2 regions of the Colwellia sp. BRX8-5 genome follow, and region 2 is predicted to be linked to the other one. Evidence: riboswitches for the same ligand, from Rfam matches in the RefSeq annotation. Region 2 holds a riboswitch; the other holds the start of a gene.

Region 1 (7,773 bases), on a different contig from region 2:
TCTTATTCAACAAATATTTATCAGCACAGCTTTAATCTTCTTTAATGACTTGTGTTGGGATAATAATTTTGAAATTAACCCCTTTTTCAATTTCACTAATAAAGGATATTTTTCCACCTAGTGCTTGTGTGACTAAATTATACACCAGATGTAAGCCCAAGCCACTGCCACCCGAACCCCTTTTTGTGGTGGTGAAAGGCTCAAAAATTTTATTCATAATAGAAGGCTCAATACCCCTACCGTCGTCCTGATAGTCAATAGTAAGCATATCGCTAGAAATACTAGTCTGTATGGTAATTACACCATGGTCTCTGTCATCAAAGCCATGATTAATAGAATTTTGTATTAAATTAATAATTATTTGATTGATAGGACCGGGTTTGCTTTTTATGACGAGTTCGCTTGGACAGTCCACATTAATAATAAAAGGTAACTTTTTAATTTGTGGGGCTAACGTTAATAATATGTCGTCAAACAAATTTTTGATATTGAATGTTCGTGCTTCTTCACTTGATTGGTCAACAGCAACTTTTTTGAAACTGGCAATTAATTCTGCAGCGCGCTTCAAGTTACGGTAAATAATTGCGGTATTTTCTTCACCTTCAACAAGAAACTTTTTCAATTGACTTGATTTTAAGGTTTTATCATCAAAAGCTTTTTTTATTTCTAATAAGCGATCCGATAATAATGTTGAAGCTGTAACGCCTAAACCTATCGGTGTATTTACTTCATGAGCAACACCGGCAACCATATCGCCTAACGAAGCCATTTTCTCACTTTCAACAAGTTGCCCTTGAAACTGATGCAATTTTTCTAATGTTGAAAGTAATTCATTATTGGAATCCTTCAAGGCTTGGGTACGTTTATTGACTTTATTTTCAAGATCTTTGTTTTGCTGATAAGTGAGTTGCTTGGCATCGGAGAGTTTAGCAAGTTGTGTTTCAGCTCTATTGAGTACGATGTTTATGTTGCGCGCTAGAATATCGAGCTCTTTAAAAGGCATTTGTTCAATGCGTAAATTGAACTGTTTATGTTTCGAAATATCTTGTACTTTATTTGCCATATCTGACATAGGAATGGTAATAAAGCGGTTGAGTATTATTGTTATTAAAAGCGTCACTAAAATAAGCATGAAAATAATGACGCTATAACGCAAGAACATGTTGTTTGTTATACGTTTAATATAGTCAGTACCAACTTGTATATAAACGTAGCCAACTTTTTTATCTTGCTGGGTAATGGGTACCATAAGCTCTATAATATAAGTACTTATCTTTACCGAAGATAACTCCATTATTCTATCTGTTTTTTCAAGTATAGGTGAGCTCATACTTTTATTATAGTTCGCAAAAAACACTATGCCTTCAGGCTCAGGGGATACTTTATAAATATGAACGTGATTAATATAAGGGACAGATTTAAGCATGGATAAATAATGATCAGTTAACAGCGTTTTATCATTAACAAGATTGGTGCTGCTGGCATTAGCGATAAGCTCGGCCCAATATTTTGTATTAGTCGCTGCGTCTTCTTTTGTATCTTCAATAAATGAATTAGCGATGATAAAAGAAGAAAGAGTAACAAACAATACAATGAAACCGATGATCATAATCATCAGTTTTTTCTTTAATGAGTGAATGCGTTTCATTTTTTCCATATATTTATAGTAACTTAAATTTTATATTGAGCAATTAAATTGAACAATGATAAAGAGAAAAGCCCTTTTGCTTAGCTAAAACTTGTGTTCTTCCAATCGCCTCTTCCATGATGGGTTGATAACGGAGAAAACTATTTGCCACCACAGTGACTTGTCCTTTCGGTTTTAAATGGGGTTTTATTTTTGAAAGGAATGTCTCTGTTGCTTGATAATTGGTTTTAAGGCCCTGATGAAAGGGTGGATTTGAAATAACGTAATCGTACTTACCTTTTACATCTGACAAGCTATCTGATGGAAAAACGTGACCAGTTAAATTATTTAATTTCAATGTTGCTTGCGCTGAATATAATGCTAAGGCACTGACATCAAGTAAGTGTAACTTAATCTCAGGAAAAACTTTACCCAAGTAACTGGCTATGACTCCGGCACCACAGCCAAAATCGAGTAGCTCGCCGGTAATTTTCTTTGGTAAATTTTCCAACAATACCTGAGTGCCAATGTCGAGGCCGTTTTGACTGAATACACCAGGCAAGGCAACCACATCTACACTTGTGTCTTTAATCATAAAAGAATATGGCTTTAGCCAGTTGTCTAAGATAAAAGACTCTTGCGTCGCAAGTATATTGCTTGCGAATAATAAGCAATGGCGAGCAGCATCAATTTTTGCACAATCGCCAAGCTGTTGTTCGGTCAACTTTGCTAATGACTTAATACCGCTTTTATTCTCACCGACAACCAAAACTAAACATTCATTTGCTATCGAGTCTTTTATCATCGCGAGCATAAAAGTTAACTCGGCCTTACTTTTAGGAAACTGAATAATCACTAAGTCGTGGGCAGTCTTACTTTGATAATAGACATTAAATACCGCAGTCATTTGAGTGAGGTCTAATCGTTTGGCTTGTAAATGTGATTGATAATTCGTGTTATAACATGTCATCACTGCTTGAGGGTGAAGTGCATGGTATTCTTCAAAAAAATCGTCAATAGGTAAGTTGATAAATAATGGCGCTTTTGCTTTTAGTAAATCGGGATTACGCAGCAATAATTGATTGATGTTATCTAACAAAGTTATTCTCAAATAATTGGGTTATGGCATTCATAAATATATAACTTATACCCTAAATTAATTAACGGTATTTTATACGCTTAACGAAAAGATATGTTTATAATAGCCGCTATTCTACGTGAATATTATTATCATGTCAGAAAGGCGAATAATAAATTTGCAAATCACCATATAAAATTCAGGGAGTGGGTTATTTTTACTAAATTTTTTACTTGGTTTAAAGTGAAACTAATACGCAGTGATAAGCGTGCATGGTTATTAAAATTTCGCTATTTTACCGTCCCTAACTGGTTTAGAAAAACACCTGTCGCTGAAGTTTACTTAGCACTTAATGACCCTTATAGCTTTATGCTGATTCAAGTGTTACCAGAGCTAGAGCAACGTTTCAATATTCAATTTAAATTGTTCTTAGTCTATGAAAGTGTTCCAGGGGTAACTATCGATCCCAAATTAATGCGCACTTGGGCAATAAAAGATGCCAACTTTATTGCTGATCAATATCAATTGAAAAAAATAACGCAACGACCGACTCAAGAATCACTCTTTACTGGTCAGCAAATGTGGCAGTTGCGACCTAAAACACTCGATAATGCTTGGCAACTCTTTCAACAGACTTGGTCGAATGATTTTGATTACTACTATCATGCTTCTACACCGGTAATAAATTATCAAATTAAAAATTTAATACGTTTAGTTAAACAAGGGCATTACTTACCTTCGTCTATTTTTATTGCGGGGCAATGGTTTGTTGGTATTGATAGGCTTGAGCATCTAGAAAAACGTTTGGCTGACTTTGGTTTAGCAAAAGATGACAGTGTTGCTGTTTATCAAAAAAATAAATTAGTCTTTGCTGAGCAACAAGTGAAAGATAATGCAGCTGACATCGCTGACATCGCTGACACGAAAATATTAGAAGCCTTTATTTCATTACGAAGCCCTTATTCTTACATTGGTTTATTACAAGCAGAAAAGTTAAGTCAGCATTATCAGATCCCTTTAAAGATAAAGCCGTTATTACCTTTGATTATGCGGGGGTTAACCACGACAGAAAATAAAGAACGTTATGCTGTTTTTGATGCCAGTCGTGAAGCTAAAAAACTTAATATTCCTTTTACCGGTATTGCAGATCCTTTAGGGCAAGGTATTTTTAATGCTTTTCAAATTTTTTCGTATGCAGAACAACAAAATAAAGAACTCGATTTTATTAAGTCTGCGTTTAAGGCCATTTATGTTGACGGTTTAGACTTATCAAATAAATCGGTAATCGAATCTTTATGTCAGCAGCATAAAATCAATTATCTACAAGCGTTAGAATATAATAATGAACATGACTGGCAACAATGGTCTGATACCAACCAAAGTACTTTAGATGGCATGGGGTTATGGGGAGCGCCTTGTTTTCGATTTCAAAATGTTATTTGTTGGGGGCAAGACCGCTTGGCACAAATTGAACAAGCGATCATTGTTTCATAAGATATAATATATCCGTATTATCTTCATTTAGAGCACTATTGACTCAACATTAGAATAAATGTTCTAATGTTGTTGTCCTGAATTCAATAAAGTTTTGTTTTTTCAAACAAGCGAAACTTATGATAAAGGGCCAGAAGAGGAGCATTAACCAGGTAGTTATCATAAAGAGATCAAGCTCTAATGATTGGTAACGAGGGGGATTAATGCCGAGGTAAGTAATTTTTTGATAATTTACTTATCGGTTGTTTGGGTTGAATCCTAACAATTGTCACCAACTTGGTGGGGAGCTTCTGGCCTTTGTAAAGCCTAATGCTCTTCACATAAGTGATTGTTATCTTGGTTATTACAAACGCCTAAAAGTTCTCCGAACGAACAGAGTTCGAGAGAAATGAATCAAATAAAACTATCAAAAAAAATTAGCTTAACAGCTAACCCAACGCTTCATCATACTATTTTATGGACCGCATTAATTACGCCATTACTTGATGATGGTCAAATCGATTTTCCAAGCCTCAAACAATTAGCTATTAGTCAGTCTGACGCCGGTAATGGTATTGTCTTGCTAGGTAGTACAGGAGAGGGCCTGGCCTTAACATCGCAAGAGCAAGTTAAGATTGTTGAATTCGTTTGCCAATTATCACTAAGCGCACCTTTAATGGTTGCTGTTGGCGGTTATCAGTTAACCGAGCAAATTAATTGGATAACAGCTTGTAATAAATTACCTATTTCAGCCTACTTACTTGGTAGTCCCATTTACGCAAAGCCGGGTGTGATAGGTCAAACGCAATGGTTTAGTGCTTTACTTGATGCCGCCAACTTCCCCTGTATGTTATATAACGTCCCCTCTCGTAGCGGTGTTTCTATTGCTATTGAAACTTTACAGGCGGTGCAAAATCATCAGCATTGTTGGGCGTTAAAAGAAGCCAGTGGCGATTTAAATCAGGTACTCGCCTATCGCCAGTATTGTCCAGATATAGCCCTATATAGTGGTGAAGACGCCATGATGCCTTACTTAGCACAAGCAGGTGTAAAAGGGTTAGTTTCGGTTTGTAGTAATGTCTGGCCGGCAGCGACTCATCAATACGTCGAGCTATCACTAGCTGGTGAGACTCAAGGTTTATTTCCACTTTGGCAAAATGCGGTCGATGAGCTTTTTCAGGTGGCAAGTCCCATACCCGTAAAAGTATTAATGCACCAAAATAAAATGATCAACACTCCCTTTTTACGTGCGCCGTTAACCCATTTAGAACTTAACGACTGCAACTCGCTGTTAGCATCAGATAAATTAATTAATCAATGGCTTGAAACTCAAGCTAAGTGATCCCTTTAAGTATTAACATGAGAATTTAAAATGAATTGGCAAGAAACATTAACACAATTAGAAGCAGGTACTGTTCGTGCGGCAAATCAAGATGAAGCAGGAAATTGGCAGGCCAATGTAGCCGTAAAAGAAGCTATATTATCAGCATTTAAAGCGGGCGAAAACATTGCTTTTGATGGCATTTATAAGGGGTTTGTCGATAAACATAATTTACCTGCGCGTGAGTTTACCGCTGACGATAAAGTGCGATTAGTACCGGGTGGTTCTTCAGTTCGCCGTGGTGCGCATGTTGCTCCTGGTGTCATTATTATGCCACCCGCTTACATTAATGTTGGGGCTTTTGTTGATACAGGTACTATGATTGATAGCCATGCATTAATTGGCTCGTGCGCCCAAATAGGTAAAAATGTTCATGTTTCTGCCGCTGTTCAAATTGGTGGTGTTTTAGAACCGGTTGGTGCAAGCCCTGTTATTATCGAAGATGGTGCCTTTCTAAGTGCTGGTGTGGTCATTGTCGAAGGTATTGTTGTTAAAAAAGGGGCTGTTTTAGCGCCAGGTGTCTCACTTTCAGCGTCAGTGCCTGTTTACGATTGTGTGAATGAAGTGATGCTTGAAAAAGGTGCTGATATTCCTGAACGTGCTGTAGTGGTGCCAGGAACACGTCCGGTTTCAGGGGCGTGGGCGAAAACGCACGGTTTAAATATGGCTTGTGCATTAATCGTTAAATATCGCGATGAAAAAAGTAATGCCTCGTTAGAGCTCGAGTCTATTTTACGTTAAGCCCTCTAAGGTAAAGCAGGAATATCATGTCTGAGTTAGTAAATACTACCTATTGTTTTGATTCTCCTTCGGCGCTTGAATTAAGCGCTGAGTTAACAAAGCAACAACCTGAAAGTAGCCAGCAAGAAGGTTACTTTGTTTATCATCTTGATGCGCTTAAAGCCCATTTAGCCGAACTACAACGCCAAGACGTCATTAAGTTATGGTTTGCGGTAAAAGCGAACCCGTTATCTAACATCATTAAAACCTTAGACGATGCGGGTTTTAATTTTGATGTGGCGAGCAGTGGCGAATTAAATCAAGTCTTAAAGCAAGGTATTACACCCGAACGTATCTTAAATACCGGTCCGGCAAAATCAAAAGCACAAATAACGTCGTTCATTAAACAAGGGGTTAATATTTTTGTTGCTGAAAGTTTGAATCAATTAACTTGGTTAAATGAAGCAGCTATTGAGCATGATGTTAAGCCAAGAGTGCTGTTGCGGGTTCAGTTGCAATGGCCAGAGGGTGAAAAAAACCCTTTAGGGGGAAATTGCCTAACACCATTTGGTTTGTCGATAGAGCAGTGGCAAAGCATTAAAGTCGTTAACTTTCCTGGTATTGAGTTGTGTGGTTTACATATTTTTCAATGGGGCAATATGCTCAGTAATGAAAAAATGTTCTCGCTGTGGTCACAAATGGTTGCACCATTAAAAGGTTTAGCTGATGACATAGGTATGCCATTAAAAATCTTAGATTTAGGTGGCGGTTTAGGTATTGATTATTTACAGCAAGGCAAAACACTTTCTTGGCAGAAAATTATTGCTGATCTGGCGATCATAAAGCAGCAGGCAGGTGCCGAAGAGTTATGGTTAGAATTGGGCCGTTTTGCGGTTGCTGAGTGTGGTTATTATGTGGTCCCCGTTGTTGATAGAAAAATGAATTATGGTCAAGAGCAGTTAGTCTTAGCCGCAGGTATTAATCATTTGTTAAGACCGGCGATAACCGAACAGCCTTTTCCTGTCAATTTACTACGAGAGTCTACACGCGAAAAACAGTTGTTTGATATTCATGGTCCGCTATGTACCAGTATGGACAAATTGGGTAAGTTGCCTTTGCCTGATGACGTATCTGTTGGCGATCAACTGGTATTTGGCTATTGCGGTGCTTACGGTTTTACTGAAAGTATGCCATTTTTTCTTTGTCACCATATCGCTGCTGAATACGTGTTTAGTCAAGGGACGTTGGTTGAAGTCAGAGCAGCACAACCAGCGGATTGGTATTTAAGATAGCGATAAATACTTCAGCTTAATGTTTAAGATAAAGTGAACAAAATGAATGAAATAAAAAAAGAAGTTATGCATGTTGGTGAAATGGCGAGCGGCGCAGCACTTACCGTTCCTGTTTATCGTATAAAAGGACGTACTGATGCACCCAGTGTTTATATTCAAGCGAATATGCATGGCGCTGAAGTGCAAGGTAATGCGGTTATTT
Region 2 (7,773 bases):
GGCGGGGTGTTCGCTATTAGCGCGTTAGTTCTTTTGTGAATTTTCTAAATCTTTAATCTGCACGGCTATTTTTTCTGCTTCAGCAGTGATCATCGAATATGACTTTATATCTCCATTTCTTTGCGAAAACATCGCTTGTTCAAGCTTAGCTTCATAGAGTTTATTTAATCTTTTTATCGGGTCTTTTTTAAATATCCCAAACATTTTATTTACCATTGAGTTGGTTACTGTTAGTTATACGTATACAAATCGATTTTAGTTTTTATTATTTACATTTTAATTAAAAACTTATTGTATCGTGCTACGTGTTGCAAAAATTTATTCTCATTATAAGAGGGAAAAATGGAAAAAAATAAATTCAGCTCAGAATGGTCCTTACTCCAAAATCAGTTTGACAGCTATGAGAAACATTCGCTTTATATAAAACTTATTGCCGTTATCGTTTTACTAATAGCCATTATATCGAATGTAATCACGATTCCTATCTTTTTAATCTTAGTCGTTTTATGGCTTCAAGATGCTGTTTGGAAGACATTTCAATCACGTATTGAGACACGGCTTTTACAGCTGGAAAAATATATTTCAGCCGACAGTAGTGAAAATGTATGTCAATTTAACTCTGAATATCATAAAGTTAGCTTATCAGGTCTTACCTTAATTAAAGAATATGCCTGTCAATCAATTAGGCCTACTGTTGCATTTCCTCATGTAGTATTGATATTCATCTTATGGGTTCAGCATGTGTTGTAGTGGGTTAGCTTATATTGATAAATCACTTATGACTTTAGATAACTATTGTTTTATTCGCGCGAATATCGCGTTATTTTTTGGATAATTATTATGAACTTAGACAAATCGACTAAACGTATTGATAAAAGAGTTAAGAAAGGATTTCAAGGCTACCCACAAATTTCATTAGCTTATTTTGGTCAGTCAGCTGATTGTGCTACTGAAGTTGTGGTTGGTTTTATTGCCGCTGAAGGTGATGCTCCACAAGAGCAAAAATTTACCAGTAAAGGTGATGCGAGAAAAGATGAAACTATTCAAACAACACTATTAAAAGTTATTGAACGTGCTGATGCAAAAACAGTGGTAGAAGTTGCGGGTGTTACCCTTATTAAATAATGTTGCTGGCTAATTACTGTCTGTTAATAGGTCAGTGAATATTGAGTTTAAAAATTAAAGATGACCATAATTTATAGATTTTCTGACGACCATATAAAGCAAGTTCACCAGCTTTATAAAAGTGTATGGTGGGGTAAAGAACGCTCACTCGAAGACACTCAAAATTGTATTCGTGGTTCTCAAATTTGTATTGGTATTCTCGATGTAGACAATGAGCTCATTGGTTTTACGCGAATTCTAAGCGACTTTATCTATAAAGCAATAATCTTTGATGTGATTGTAAGCGCCTCTCATCGCGGTAATGGTATCGGTCAGCAATTGATGAGCCTGGTTAAAAACCATGATAAATTAATCAAAGTAAAACATTTTGAATTATATTGCTTACCTGAACTGGAGAGCTTTTATAAAAATCTTGGTTTTTCAACGGATGTCGGTGGTATAAAATTAATGCGCTGCAGCAACCGTTAATTTTTATATAAAAGCCTAGCCATGCTTTAGTTGAACTATGGGTAATACTATTAAGCTATTATTTCTAAAAAAGATCGACTTAGCCTGTTGATTTATTATTACAGATAGGATTTAATCCACATGTCGGTTATTAGAATAAATACTCAAATTGTATGTTTTTAATAATCAACCAGAAGAGGAGCAGTAGCTAGGTAGATAACACGAAGAACCACCATTCTTTTGACTGTTATTGAGGGAGACTATTGCCGAGAGTAATTAGCGAGTGGCGTTATTTATTCGGTTACTAGGGCTGAATCCCTAGGATTGTCACCTCTAGTTAGTATGTTAAGTGCTAATTAGATTATGGTGGAGAGCTTCTGGCTGAAAAGTTTAGTTTATCTTACCAAGAACACTTCTTAATTCAGCCATGCTCTTCCTTGAAGTTTATAAAGTTACCCTATAATTATTACTGGGGGCTTAATTAGGGAGACCTTAGATGTCATTATTACCTTTTACTGTTGCAAAATTTGGCGGCACAAGTCTAGCTGATCATCAAGCGATGTTACGATGCGCTCAGATCATTAAAAACGATGCAAGTAACAAAGTTGTTGTCGTATCTGCAAGTTCAGGCGTTACTAATTTACTGGTTCGTTTAAGTCAAAAAGATGTATCTCAGCATGAACAATTAACAATCATTAGCAGTATTCGCGCTATCCAATTTAATATTACCCAACATTTAGCTGAAGAAACACAGCTAAACTTTCAAATTGATCAACTGCTAAATGAGTTAAGCGAGTTCTCTAACGCGCAATCACTTAATTATTGCCCACGCATAGCCGATGCAATTTTGTCATTTGGTGAACAAATGAGTTCATGTATCTTTGCACAAGTCCTTAAATCTGTTGGTGTTAATGGCGAAATGTTTGATGTTCGCCAAGTTATGAAAACCAACGCATTATACGGTAAAGCCGTTGTTAACCTTGAGATGCTCGCTAATAACGCACAGCAATTTCTTATGCCTTTGCTGGTTGATAAAGTTATCGTTACCCAAGGTTTCATTGGTCAAGACGAGGACGGTCATACGACAACCCTAGGCCGTGGTGGATCTGATTACAGTGCGGCACTTTTAGCCGAAGCGTTACATGCCGATAATCTTTCTATTTGGACTGATGTTGTCGGTATTTTTACCACAGACCCACGTATTACCGAGCATGCCCGTGCTATTAAAGAAATCAGTTTTGGCGAAGCGGCTGAAATGGCGACCTTTGGCGCAAAAATTCTTCATCCGGCAACACTCATTCCTGCGATGAGAAAGAATATTCCGGTTTTTGTTGGTTCAAGTAAGGAACCAGAGAAGGGGGGTACACGCATTCAACAGTTTGTTGAATCGAGCCCAATATACCGCTCAATAGCCTTACGTAGAGAGCAAACATTAGTAACGGTAAAGAGTCCTGCTATGCTACATGCTAGTGGTTTTCTTGCACAAGTCTTTGGTATTTTAGCCAAACATGAACTGAGTGTTGATTTAATTACCACCAGTGAAATCAGTATTGCGCTAACCTTTGATAATCCAACGGGGTCGACGCAAGCGCTTTTAAATTCAACCGTTGTTGAAGAATTAGAACAGCTTTGTGAAGTCACCGTAGAGCACGGTTTATCGTTAATAGCGGTTATAGGAAATAAAATGCATCGCAGTAATGGCGTTGGTACCAGTATTTTTGAAACTATATCAGGGATAAACGTGCGGATGATTTGTCATGGCGCCAGTGAACATAACTTATGTTTCTTAGTCGACGAGAAACAAGCAAATGAAACCGTTGAAAAGCTACACAATGCCTTATTTTCATAAGCTTTAAGCGTAATATTTCTTTGGTCAGTACAGAAAAAAGATAAAACACCTTGCCGTGTTTTATCTTTTATTTATCAAGATTCGTAACTTAACGGATCGGTAACATTATTATCACTGAAAGCTTCTAAACGCTCTTGGCAGGCACCACATTTTCCACAGGCTTTTTCACGGCCGTTATAACACGTCCAAGTATTATCATAGCTTAAGCCCATTTTTAATCCATCGGTTAAAATATCACTTTTAGTAACCGTTAAATAAGGGCTAAATATTTCTACTGACTCGTAGTTAGCTATTTTACACACCTCATTCATTTTCATTACAAATTCGGGACGACAATCAGGATATATTGCATGGTCTCCTGAATGTGCGCCGTAATAAACTTGGCTAGCCCCCACTGAAACGGCATAACCGACCGCAAGTGATAACAAAATCATGTTACGGTTAGGTACAACCGTTGATTTCATACTTTCAGCTTCGTAATGACCTTCAGGAATATCAATATTGTCGGTTAATGAAGAACCAGCAAGTAATTGATTAATAGATGATATATCGATAATTTTATGGTTTACATCAAGTGATTGACAAACCGTACTGGCAAATTCAATTTCTTTGACATGACGCTGTCCGTAATCAAAGGTTAATGCGAACACTTCTTTGCCATCATGCAAGGCGCGATTAAGAACAGTGAATGAGTCCATGCCACCAGAATAAATAACAACAACTTTGTTTGTCATTTCTAAAGTCTCTTAGGGTATAATTAATATCGCGCATTTTACTTCAATTTACACCAGCAATAAACAGGCAAAAACCCCGATGACCGTAAAATACAAAATTAATGAATTATTTGAAACTATTCAAGGAGAGGGCGCTTTTACCGGTCAACCTTCAATTTTTATCCGTTTACAAGGTTGCCCCGTTGCTTGCTCGTGGTGTGATACTAAGCATACTTGGGCAATAAACCTTGAAGATGAAGTAACACCGAATGCTATGTTAACAAAAGAAGCTGAATCTCAAACGTGGTCAGCGCTTACGGTTAAAGATATTTTAGCGATGATAACGGCAGAAGGTTATCAAGCCAAACACATTGTTATCACAGGCGGTGAGCCAGCGATGGTTGATTTACTCCCTCTGTGCCAAGTACTTGAAACCAATGGTTTTAGTTGTCAATTAGAAACATCGGGTACTTTTGAAATACAGGTGACGGATAAGTGCTGGGTGACTGTTTCACCCAAAGTAAACATGAAGGGTGGCTACAAAATATTAAACTCAGCGATGTTACGTGCCAATGAAATTAAACATCCAGTGGCGACTGAGCAGCATATAGACGACTTAAAAGCGTTATTAGCCGAACATAATATTGTTAACACCCAAGTTTATTTGCAACCGATTAGCCAAAAAGAACGGGCAACAGCGTTAGCAATAAAAAGCTGTATTGAAAATAATTGGCGTTTATCCGTTCAAGTACATAAATATTTAGGTATAGAGTAAATAATTACTTTACCTGCAATGGCAAAGTAATCGACACCGTGACACCTTGCGGATTATGATGATTACTTGCCACGATATGCCCCTGATGAAATTCACAAATCAAACGGGCAATATATAAGCCTAATCCCAAATGAGGGGTCTTATCTTCTTTCATTTGCGGTGTTTCACGCATTGAAACCATAGAATCAAAAAGTCGCTCTTCCATCGTGTCGGGTAATAACGTGCCGTTATTGCTAACGTGAATGGTGATGTCTTTATTTTTCAACGCTGTAGTTATGAAAAGTTTACTATCTTCACTAAACTCTACGGCATTAGTGACAACCTTATCTAATAATTGCGCTATATGCTCAGGCGATCCCGCCAACATTACTTTTTTATCTGAGGCCAAATACTCAATAGTAAAGTTAGGGTATATCTGCTGATATCCTTGTACACAACCATTAAGCACGTCAAAGACATTAAAACTGACCTTGTCAGTTTGATTGAGCATTTGTTCAAGACGAGTCGCTTCACTCATATTGGTTAATATATTGTTTAAGCGATTAATACCACTTTGGGCACGGTCAATGTAAGCGGAACTTTTCTCAGGTAAGGCTTGTAAAGACAAATTTTCTAAGGATGTTCTAACAATCGCTATCGGGGTGCGGAGTTCATGTGAGAGTCGTGACGACATATTTTCTAAGTAATGATTGTACTGGCTTAAACGATTTACTGCCGTAGAAAAACTGCGAGAGAGGTCGCCAATTTCATCATTGGCTGTTGATACTTGCATACTCTCGGCTATCTCGTTATTGATTCGACCGTGTTCATCAATAGCAATTTCTGCCTGATTACGCAGTTGGCGAATGCGATTTGAAATACGTGACGCAAAAAAGAAAAAAGCGAAAGCACCCAATAACATAATCGCTAAAATTGACGTAAACAATTTCTCTAAGGCTTTATTTCGTACACTGAGAATGCCATTGGTTGTTTCTTCAACAATGACCGCACCGTTGACCTTATCACTGATATAAATAGGGTATGCAGCTGATATGATTACCGCTTTTTTATCTGTGGTTAATCGCCATTGAGATTTTGGCATACCCGCAAGTGCGGCTTCAATATGTTCACCCGTTAGGTTTTGCGTGTCGTAAAGACGGTCAATAAAATCATCTTGAGGTTTGTTGAGCAAATGTTGAAATAACGGTTGTAAGTATTTTTGTGTCCAAGCATACCAAGAGCCATCGTTATCAGAGTTATTGATGTTTTTTTGCCATAAGCCACTGGCTTTTTTTATGTCGCCACTTTTTGCTAGTACGCGATGATGTTGATCAACCACCCAAATACGTGACTGTGTGTAACTCATGCCCTTTACTATGCGTTCAATTTCAGGTGACGGCACCAAAATGGTGCCTAAGGTTGCTGCGCTACTTGGATCTGCACTGCCTATTATTGTTGTGGCTGCACTTAATGGCGTATCGACATCATGAATGGCAAAGGCTAAGCGATCGCTGATTTTAGTTAAAGGGATGCGCAGTTCAATATTATAACCTTGCTCGGTATTGCGCCATTGGCCCTGAATGAAGCTAACGGGCTTTGGAAATTGAAGCCGTTCATTACTTTCAAGATCATTAATGCGATAGGCAGCAAGCCAGCCCTGATTTTTATTACTGACGATAAAGCGTTGAAAATTGCCATTAATATCGTTGAATGATAATTCCAGATGATCATTTTTGTTGATGGCTCGAGCATTTTCATCACGATAAATAACCGTATCGTCGATCACCTGAATAAAAAAGTATAAGTATTTATCATATTTTCCAACAGCGGCACTGAAATGATTAGTGAGCTTATCAACGCTTAATTGCCGACCAAGCTGGTTATTAACCCCATAGTAGTGGGACTTTTCTTGAAAACTTGGCCAGTCGTTGGGTAAACCGTCGAGATTTATCGCTTGGGATAACTGATAACCGTAAAGGTCTTTACCTTTTTCAACATCGGGTAAGAAACTGGCTTGGTTATTAAAAAGGTTAGGGCGTTCATGCAACGAAGTCGCGAGGGCTCTTGCTGTTCCTATGATTGTTTGTTCTTGACCAAAGCGTAAATACTTTTCCATTTCCCATACGTATTGATAACCAAACCAGGGAATGGCAAAGAGAAAACTAGACAGGAGTAAAAGCTTAGTTCGTAAGCCGAAACGAAAATTGAGCTTATTTTTCATCTTTGTTCCAACGATAGCCCATGCCATAAACTGTTTCTATGCAGTTAAAGTCTTTATCTATTTGGTTAAATTTTTTACGAATACGTTTTACATGGGAAGTAATGGTACTGTCATCGACATAGATGTTGGAGTCTTTCATCAGTTGTTGACGGTTCTTAACATGTCCGGGGTTTTTAGCTAAGGCAAAGACCATCCAAAATTCGGTGATCGTTAAATCAACACTTTGTTGTTGCCAAACAATGCTCATTCGTTGATTGTCGATAGTTAGCGGCCCTAATGTGAGTAAACTACTTTCAGCAGTTGGCTGTTTTAGTGCTTCTTGGCGACGAAAGAGGGCTGCAATGCGCGCTGATAAATGTGGCAGGCTAATATCTTTAGTTAAATAATCGTCAGCACCAATACGCAATCCTGACACCGTATCAACATCATTATCACGCGCAGTTAAAAAAATAATAGGCAAGGTCGTTGATATATTCCTAAGCCATTGGCATAGGGTAAAACCGCCGTCATATTCTTGCTCTAAGCCAATATCCAATATCACAAGGTGTGGCAAACTTATTGCAAAGGCCTTACAGGCGTTTTCTCTATTAGCAAAGGTCTGCACTTGATAACCTTGAACACGCAGCACATCCGCATAGTTTTCTCTTATAGCGGCTTCATCTTC

What was found. A riboswitch is a leader RNA that binds a small molecule or an ion and turns the genes downstream of it on or off. The one in region 2 is predicted to bind lysine.
Region 1: linked by a shared signal. The riboswitch ahead of dapA (4-hydroxy-tetrahydrodipicolinate synthase) and the one ahead of lysC (lysine-sensitive aspartokinase 3) in region 2 are both predicted to bind lysine.

Annotation. Positions count from the first base shown of each region.
Region 1 is NZ_JACGVR010000002.1:99,597-107,369, reverse strand. It holds gene H4J62_RS02010 (sensor histidine kinase) at 32-1,648, opposite strand; gene H4J62_RS02005 (methyltransferase) at 1,692-2,726, opposite strand; gene H4J62_RS02000 (DsbA family protein) at 2,949-4,199, shown strand; lysine riboswitch at 4,326-4,497, shown strand; gene dapA (4-hydroxy-tetrahydrodipicolinate synthase) at 4,588-5,520, shown strand; gene H4J62_RS01990 (2,3,4,5-tetrahydropyridine-2,6-dicarboxylate N-succinyltransferase) at 5,551-6,300, shown strand; gene H4J62_RS01985 (PLP-dependent decarboxylase) at 6,327-7,571, shown strand; gene H4J62_RS01980 (succinylglutamate desuccinylase/aspartoacylase family protein) at 7,605-7,773, shown strand, end outside.
Region 2 is NZ_JACGVR010000014.1:88,212-95,984, forward strand. It holds gene H4J62_RS11295 (DUF6435 family protein) at 25-204, opposite strand; gene H4J62_RS11300 (hypothetical protein) at 343-750, shown strand; gene H4J62_RS11305 (hypothetical protein) at 841-1,125, shown strand; gene H4J62_RS11310 (GNAT family N-acetyltransferase) at 1,186-1,593, shown strand; lysine riboswitch at 1,759-1,957, shown strand; gene lysC (lysine-sensitive aspartokinase 3) at 2,069-3,421, shown strand; gene queC (7-cyano-7-deazaguanine synthase QueC) at 3,496-4,155, opposite strand; gene queE (7-carboxy-7-deazaguanine synthase QueE) at 4,235-4,909, shown strand; gene pdsS (proteobacterial dedicated sortase system histidine kinase) at 4,914-7,109, opposite strand; gene pdsR (proteobacterial dedicated sortase system response regulator) at 7,099-7,773, opposite strand, start outside.